DNA from 4 places in the Paenibacillus sp. 102 genome. Region 2 is predicted to be linked to each of the others. Evidence: riboswitches for the same ligand, from Rfam matches in the RefSeq annotation. Region 2 holds a riboswitch; each other region holds the start of a gene.
The links. Region 2 has a riboswitch for S-adenosylmethionine ahead of AAIE21_RS23085 (peptide ABC transporter substrate-binding protein). Riboswitches for the same ligand answer to the same signal wherever they lie in the genome.

Region 1 (2,184 bases), on a different contig from region 2:
TTTCATACTTTCCACCTCTTTTGAAAGTTGTTACAATTCTAGTGACAAATGATATAACCTTTCTAAGTTTTTGTAAAGAACAAATAATTGAAGATGGGGTGGATAAAGTGAAAGTCGCATGTATTCAAATGGATATTGCTTTTGGTAATGTAAAAACAAATATTGAAAATACAAAGAAAAAAATAAAAGAGGCGATGCAAGGAAAACCGGACGTTATCGTATTACCAGAACTTTGGACGACTGGTTATGATTTAGAGAGATTGCCGGAAATTGCAGATGGGGGTGGGATTCAAACAAAGCAACTTCTTTCAGATTGGGCACAGCAATATGGTGTGAATATTGTCGGTGGTTCTATTGCGAGGCAAACAAAGCATGGTGTTACGAATACGATGTATACAGTAAATCGTGAAGGAAAACTACAAAGTGAGTATAGTAAGGTTCATTTGTTCCAGTTGATGAATGAACATAACTATTTAATAGCAGGTGATGAAACAGGAGAATTTATATTGGATGGTGTACAGTGCGGTGGTGTCATTTGTTATGATATTCGTTTTCCAGAATGGATGCGTGTTCATACTGTAAAAGGGGTAAATGTATTATTCGTTGTAGCAGAATGGCCGCTTGTTCGCTTAGCTCATTGGCGTTTACTTCTTCAAGCGAGAGCGATTGAAAATCAATGTTATGTAGTTGCATGCAATAGAGCAGGAGAGGATCCAAATAATGTGTTTGCTGGACATTCTCTTATTGTTGATCCATGGGGAGAAATTGTAGCAGAAGCAGGAGAAGAAGAATCAATTTTACAAGGGGAGATAGACTTAGAAAAAATTAAGGAAGTGCGTAAGGGAATTCCTGTTTTTGCTGATCGACGCCCGGAATTATATAAATAAAAATATTGACAAATGATTTTTATTCTTGTTATAGTCTGTAACAGAAAGTTAAAAATTTAAATAAATCATGCAACTCTTATCAAGAGCAGGTGGAGGGATTTGGCCCGATGAAACCCAGCAACCGACCGTAATACCATTGTAAGATGGGGCGCTTATGCGCCAAAAAGGCACGGTGCTAATTCCAGCAGAAAGGATAACTTTCTGACAGATAAGAGGGGAGAAGATAAACTTCAAACCTCTTTCTTCATGGAAAGAGGTTTTTCTTATGATGAAAAGCCTCTGAATTTAATAAAGGGGGATAAAAAATGGGATATCGTTCATTAACAAAAGAAACAGCAGTTGAGTATGTAAAAGAGCATGGATACTTTGAGAAAAAAGCAAAGGTGGCTTGCCATGAAATAGGGGATGGAAATTTAAATTATGTATTCCGGCTCCATGATGGAGAACGCGGTATTATTGTAAAACAAGCTCTCCCATATGCAAAAGTCGTTGGGGAAAGCTGGCCGCTTTCTTTAAGAAGAGCTACAATTGAAAGTCAAGCATTACAAGTCTTTGCGAAATATGTACCAAAATATGTTCCGAAAGTATATGGTCATGATGAAGAGTTAGCTGTGACAGTAATGGAAGATTTATCATCTCTTACAATTACTCGTAAAGGGTTGATTGAAGGGGAAGATTATCCACTTTTATCTCAGCATATTGGACGTTTTTTGGCACACGTTCTTTTTTATACGTCAGATTTTGGTCTATTAGCAGAAGAGAAAAGGGTGCTAGACGGCAAGTTTGTTAATCCTGATCTTTGTAAAATTACAGAAGATCTCGTATTTACAGATCCATTTGGGAACTATGAAACAAACGATTATGAGGAAGAATTGCAGCCTGTATTAGACGAACTTTGGTGTGATAAGAAATTGAAGTTACAGGTAGCGCAGTATAAATATAAATTTTTAACGAGAAAAGAAGCATTAATTCATGGTGATTTACATACAGGTAGCATTTTTTCATCACCTTCGGAAACGAAGGTAATTGATCCGGAATTTGCGACATATGGACCACTCGGATTTGATCTTGGTCAATTCATAGCAAACCTATTATTAAATGCATTATCAAGAGAAGAAGAGAAAAGAAATATCTTATTTAATCATATTGAAAAAACATGGAGTAATTTTGTAGAAGTATTTACAAAACTATGGGTACTAGACGGAGTAGAATCATATACAAAGGAGAAACAATGGCTGGCAATTGTACTGCAAAATATTTTTGCTGATGCAGTTGGATTTGCAGGTTGCGAAATCAT
Region 2 (2,184 bases):
ATGAATCAACATTACAGGCTTTCGAATCAACATTACAAAAATTAGGCTTGGAATACTTAGATCTATACTTAGTGCACTGGCCTGTAAAAGGAAAATATACAGAAACATGGAAAGCATTAGAGAAACTTTATAAAGACGGTCGTGTTCGTGCTATTGGTGTCAGCAATTTCCAAATCCACCACTTACAAGATGTTCTAGAAATCGCTGAAATTAAACCGATGATTAATCAAGTTGAATATCATCCACGCTTAACACAAGGAGAACTTCACTCTTTCTGTAAAGAGCATACTATTCAACTAGAAGCATGGTCACCATTAATGCAAGGTCAATTACTTGACCATTCAACATTGCAAGAAATTGCTACAAAATATAACAAATCAACAGCACAAATCATTTTACGCTGGGATCTACAAAATGAAGTTGTAACAATTCCTAAATCAATTAAAGAACATCGTATTATCGAAAATGCAAACATCTTTGATTTTGAATTAAACGCTGAAGATATGAAGGCAATTCAATCATTAAATGAAAATCATCGTGTTGGTCCAGACCCTGATAATTTCGATTTTTAAAATGAGAGTCACTGTGTAATTGCACAGTGACTCTTCTTTTTATACCGCACCTAGAAAACTGAAAATTTAAACTATATTTCATTTTATTGACAGTTCATTCGCCTAGGTGTAAGATTTTGAATAATCAAAGAAACGAAAAATTAATACAAATTGTTTACTCATTGTATCAAGAGAGGTGGAGGGACTGGCCCTTTGAAACCTCGGCAACAGGTTCACTTTGAATACTGTGCCACTTCCTGCAAGCATTATGCTTGAAAGATAGAATGAGGGACTTCGTTTATATACAGGTACATGCCTTGTAAACAAAACTCCCTCTTTCTCGATAAGAAAAGAGGGAGTTTTTCTTTCCCTCATAAATTGTTCATCACTCTTTTTGAATAACCAAACAATTTTAGGGAGGAATTTTACATGAAAAAGAAATTTGTACCTGCTGTGGCATCTGTTTTAGGAGCAAGTATTTTATTAACAGGATGCGGTAGCTATAAAGACGAAGCAAGTGGAGCAAAAGCAAAGGATAAAGCTCCTGATAAACAAGTATTGAACTTAGCCACTGGTACAGAGATTCGTACAATGGACACTGCACGTGCTACAGATACTGACTCTGGTCAAGTAATGAGAAATGTATTTGAAGGTTTATATAACCTCGGTGAAGGAAATAAGCCTGTTCCTGGTGTGGCAAAATCTCATGACGTAAGTTCTGATAAAACAAAATATACGTTCCATTTACGAGATTCGAAATGGTCAAACGGCACTCCTGTTACAGCAAAAGATTTCGTCTTTGCTTGGCAACGTGCAGTTGACCCAGCAACTGCTTCTGAATATGCATTTTTATTCTTTGATATAAAAAATGCAAAAAAGATTAATAGTAAAGAACTTCCGGCTGATCAGCTCGGTGTAAAAGCAATCGATGACCACACCTTTGAAGTTGAATTAGAGCGCCCTGTTCCATACTTTATTAGTTTAACGGCATTTCCAACATTCTTACCAATTAATGAAGCATTCTTCAAATCACAAGGTGATAAATATGCATTAGAGGATAACACGATTCTTTATAACGGTGCCTTTACATTAAGTGATTGGAAACATGAACAAAGCTTTAAGTTTAAGAAAAATACCAACTATTGGGATAAGGATAATGTGAAACTTGAAGAAATTAATTTTAATGTTGTCAAAGATCATTCAACAGCTGTTAATTTATATGAATCAAAACAAATTGATCGACTTACTTTAACATCTGATCTTGTTGATAAATATCGCAAAGATAGTAACTTTAAAGAACGACCAGATGTTGGGGTACAATTCGTACGTATGAACCAGAAAAATAAAACATTACAAAATATAAATGTTCGTCAAGCAATCGATAAATCGATAGATAAGAAAGCATTTGTAAATGTGCTTTTAAATGATGGCTCTCTACCTTCCTATTCTCTAGTGCCAAAAAATTTCGCCAAAGGGCCAAATGGGAAAGACTTCCGTGAAGAGAATGGTAATTTAACAAAAGAAAATACAAAAGAAGCGCAACAATTTTGGAAACAAGCAAAACAAGAATTAGGATCTGATAAAATTTCAATTGAATTATTAACAAGTGATGGCGATCTACCTAGAAAAACAG
Region 3 (2,184 bases), on a different contig from region 2:
TCCCTGCGTCAGTTGAACCAATTCCCAGTCTCTCTTTACGATTTACATTTTCCCCGAGTAGTTCTAATTCCTCCGCAACCACTTCATTAAATGTTTTCGTCACTAATAATTCATCGATTTCATTTTGGAACTGATTGATTTTTACTGTTGTTCCTGTTGCTAGTGCGGATCCCTGTGCAATATTTCGTACCTTTTCAGTTACTTCAGCACATTTTTTACGTGTTGCTGCTCGAATGAAAAAGCGAGCTGATGCGTAATCTGGAATAATATTCGGTGCCTTTCCGCCTTCAGTAATGACACCATGAATTTTCACATCTGCTGGAAGTTGTTGACGAAGGGCATTAATCCCATTGTAAAGCTGAATAATCGCATCTAATGCATTAATTCCTTCCTCTGGTGACGCTGCCGCATGTGCAGCCTTTCCATAAAAATGAAAATCAAGTGGATCAACTGCTAGTGATGGACTTGTTGTTGCTGTTTTTCCGCTTGGATGAATCATAAGCGCTGCATCAATATTGTTAAACAAACCCGCCTTCACATAACTTGCTTTTGCACTTCCATTTGGACCACCTTCTTCTGCTGGTGTCCCAAATACAACGATTTCACCGCCAATTTCTTCAATTGTTTCTGATAATGCAATCGCTGCCGCAACACTTATTGTGCCAATTAAATTATGACCACACGCATGACCTAATCCGGGCAAAGCGTCATACTCTGCTAAAAAAGCAATTGTAGGCCCTTGTTTCCCTGAGCTTTTCCGTGCAATAAAGCCTGTTTCATGTCCTGCTATATTGTGTTGCAGTTGAAAACCTGCACTTCCTAGTAATAAGCTTAATGTTCTTGATGCAAAAAATTCTTGATTACCAATTTCAGGATCCGCATGAATATCATGACTTGTTTTTAAGTATTTTTCTTTATTTCTTTCTATACTTTCAGCAATAATATTTCGATGTGACGTTACTTGTGTTGTTCCCATTTCTCCATTCCTCCTTTAAATTTCCACATAAAAAAACCTCTTTCTAAAAGATAGAAAGAGGCTTGAAAAATACAGATTCAAAAATGCCTTCTTTCTTATCTTTCAAGTCTTTCACTTGCTGGAATTGGCACAGTATTCATATTGAATCCGCTGCCGAGGCTTCATAGGGCCAGTCCCTCTACCTCTCTTGATAAGAAAATCGTTTTTGTTTTCATAAAATTATATTAAATTATTTTCATTCTAGTTTTATTCCGACTAAATGTCAAGGAATTCCGATCTGATTTTACCGAATATCTAAAAACCCTTTTAAAACGCCAATCGTTTCAGGTGCCTGCAGTCTTGCACATATATAAGGGAATTCTGGACTTCCTTCAAACATCATTTGCGACGTTAACGGCGCACCTACCCAAAAGATTTCATCATCAATACATACAAATGGGAGTGATTTATTTTGCCTTTGTACTCTTACATTTTTCAACGGAATGGGTCCATCGCTATATATTGTGACTTGCGCCGCTGTACGCATTAATGCCTGCCATACTCTTTTATCTACCTGTCTTGTACTTGGAAGCGAAATAATAATTTTTTGTTTTGCTGACAGAATATCTTTTAATAATGCTTTCGTCTCTTCCAAATTCATTTGCATAAACCATCTCAAACGCTTTGTAATTTTTCGTTCTAACAATGGACGTGATGTTGTACGATCATATACATTTCCATGTCTTTCTATGTGAGAAGTTAAGTGAGATAACGCTTGTTTTCTTGAAAGATTTTTCCGCATATACTGACAGTCCGATAACTGAATGAACTTCCCTCTTGCCCTTGTAACTGCAACGTTTACAAGACGATGGTTCTTATGATCGAAGAATAATACACCTGGACGTTCCTGGGGATAACTATCTACCGTATCAAATATCATCATGTCTCGTTCAGATCCTTGGAACTTATGAACTGTCGCTGCTAGAACAGGTGTATTCCGGTACTTTGTTTTTTGCAATAGTTCTCTTATACATGTTGATAAGAAACGGGACTGCGCTCGGTATGGTGTTACAATTCCAATAGATTGAACGCCATCTAATAATCCAATTAAAATCATCTGCATTGCAACTAAACCAGACATAATATTAAAACGCGAACCAGAAGCTGCATCTTTTAAAGAATAAGCTCCCATCAAACTTGTATCGAACAGAGCTGTCGCTTCATTTGCA
Region 4 (2,184 bases), on a different contig from region 2:
ACGAAAGAAAGAATTTTTACACGCAGCCATTATTTATTTTGTTATTGCATGTGTTTTCGGGAGCGTATCTTTACTATATGAATGGAAAATTCTTTTATTCACGGTTACGATGATTCCGCTCTTTATCGTAAATATATACTTTGCCCGTCAAAAAAAGGAACGAGCATTAGTAAATGACATTTGTGCGATACTTGTTTTCTGCATTGGTGGTTTGATTAGTTATTATTTTTCGATGAAGACAATTGATGGGACAGCATGGTGGATTGCGGCTGTTTCTTTCCTTTATTTCTTAGGTAGTACATTTTATGTGAAAACAATGATACGTGAAAAGAACAATCCTACTTATCGCTATGTCTCATGGGGCTACCATATTTTCTTAATCATTGCTTCTTTCGTAGTAAATCCATTGATTTCTCTTGTATTTATACCGAGCCTAGTTCGTGCAATCGTATTGTATGGTAAAAAAATATCTATATTAAAAGTTGGGGTTTTAGAAATCGTTAATTCTGTATATTTTTTAATTGTGACGGCAATACTGTTGCAGTATGCCATTTGAGGTATTGCCCATCTCGTAAAGAGGTGGGCGATATTTATTTTTGTTCTAAAATATCAACCGTGTGATTACATTTTTGTAATGCATGTTCCACAGCTTGTAGAGATTGTTCGATTGCGCTCCCGATTATCGCTCTTTTCGACTGTTTGTAATGCATGTTCTAAACAATTCTTTGCTTCTTGCAGCGAATGGAATGAATCTTGAACGTATCCGCGGGCATTTTTATCCATCATAAATTCCTCCTTTTTTACATACAATTTTAGTATGGGCGTTAGGAAAGAAAATATAACTTATTGTATGTTGTTTGACAATTGTAATAAAAATAGCTATAGTAAGATATAAAGTGAATATTTTCTTATCCAGAGAGGTGGAGGGACTGGCCCGATGAAACCCAGCAACCGCGATGCAGGTGCTAATTCCAGCAGAACATATTTGTTCTGGGAGATAAGACGAAGCTATATACGTAACTTCTTCTTATCGAAGAGGTTTTTTTATTGCAAAAAAACCGATTCAAAAACAACAGAATAAGAAGAAAGGGGTTGCAATTGTACTGTGACACTTGAAAAATACGTAAAGCTGCGTAGTGCAGTATATGAATATATGATGGAACAAGATAAACCAATATCACTATTAGATATTCAAGAACATATCGTTTCGCATCATGAAGGAAAATTCACGAAAAAAATGTTACACCAATTTTATTTATCAAGGCTATTAGACGAACTGAAACTGGATGGGAAAATTACTTTAGCTAATGATGAATACCACTATGCTGAAAAAGGGGTATATTATAAGGCGAGAAAAGGGAGCTAGGCTCTCTTTTTTTATGTTATAATTTATCTGAAAATTAAAAGAAGTATGTAGAGTAAAAGACTGCCAAAGCAGCCTGATACAAGGGAATGGTGTTGAGTGTGTAGTGTCAAAAGTTGAATATGCCCTGAAAGAGGCATTTCATTCGGCTATAAATGAAAAGAGACACCTTCGCCGAGTAGGTGTCAGTTGGTTTGTCATATAGGCTTGCTACTTGACATGTATTAGAATAGCATGGGATGCGAAAGAAAGTCAAAAGGGAATTTAAGGAAAGGTGTTGTAAGAAGGTGAACATACTAATCATATATGCACATCCTAATCCATCTAGCTTCAATGCATCCATTTTAGAACATGTCCAAAAAGGACTGCAAGAAACGGATCATTCGGTTACATTGCTCGATCTTTATAAGGAGCAATTTAACCCAGTACTTATTTTTAACGAAGATAAAAGAAGACGTGATTTAGCGTATGAAGAAGAGACAGAGAAATACAGAACATTAGTCAAAGAGGCAGATTCTTTTATTTTTATTTATCCAATTTGGTGGTGGGGGATGCCAGCTATTTTAAAAGGATTTATTGATCGCGTTTTTGTTGCTGGGTTTGCATATAAATATGAAGGGGTAATGCCGAAAGGGTTGCTTACAGGGAAAACGGCGTGGGTTATTAATACTCTAGATTCGCCGTTATGGTACGTGGCACTCTTATATCGCTCCGCTGATTGGGTGATTATGAAAAAGGGTATTTTACGATTTTGTGGTATACGTCAAATCAAACGATCTGTCTTTCAGTCTGTAAAAACAAGTAAAGCAGCAAAACGTGAA

Region 1: another riboswitch for S-adenosylmethionine. It lies ahead of mtnK (S-methyl-5-thioribose kinase); the one in region 2 lies ahead of AAIE21_RS23085 (peptide ABC transporter substrate-binding protein).
Region 3: another riboswitch for S-adenosylmethionine. It lies ahead of AAIE21_RS12725 (M20 family metallopeptidase); the one in region 2 lies ahead of AAIE21_RS23085 (peptide ABC transporter substrate-binding protein).
Region 4: another riboswitch for S-adenosylmethionine. It lies ahead of AAIE21_RS13220 (hypothetical protein); the one in region 2 lies ahead of AAIE21_RS23085 (peptide ABC transporter substrate-binding protein).

What each region holds. Positions count from the first base shown of each region.
Region 1 covers NZ_JBCGHT010000001.1:548,762-550,945, reverse strand. The annotation lists gene AAIE21_RS02850 (pyridoxal phosphate-dependent aminotransferase) at 1-6, opposite strand, end outside; gene AAIE21_RS02845 (carbon-nitrogen family hydrolase) at 21-887, shown strand; SAM riboswitch class I at 961-1,102, shown strand; gene mtnK (S-methyl-5-thioribose kinase) at 1,193-2,184, shown strand, end outside.
Region 2 covers NZ_JBCGHT010000015.1:65,729-67,912, forward strand. The annotation lists gene AAIE21_RS23080 (aldo/keto reductase) at 1-572, shown strand, start outside; SAM riboswitch class I at 733-837, shown strand; gene AAIE21_RS23085 (peptide ABC transporter substrate-binding protein) at 981-2,184, shown strand, end outside.
Region 3 covers NZ_JBCGHT010000004.1:115,819-118,002, forward strand. The annotation lists gene AAIE21_RS12725 (M20 family metallopeptidase) at 1-976, opposite strand, end outside; SAM riboswitch class I at 1,069-1,173, opposite strand; gene AAIE21_RS12730 (AAA domain-containing protein) at 1,260-2,184, opposite strand, start outside.
Region 4 covers NZ_JBCGHT010000004.1:209,057-211,240, reverse strand. The annotation lists gene AAIE21_RS13230 (YwiC-like family protein) at 1-556, shown strand, start outside; partial or broken gene AAIE21_RS13225 (hypothetical protein) at 591-783, opposite strand; SAM riboswitch class I at 906-1,004, shown strand; gene AAIE21_RS13220 (hypothetical protein) at 1,106-1,366, shown strand; gene AAIE21_RS13215 (NAD(P)H-dependent oxidoreductase) at 1,651-2,184, shown strand, end outside.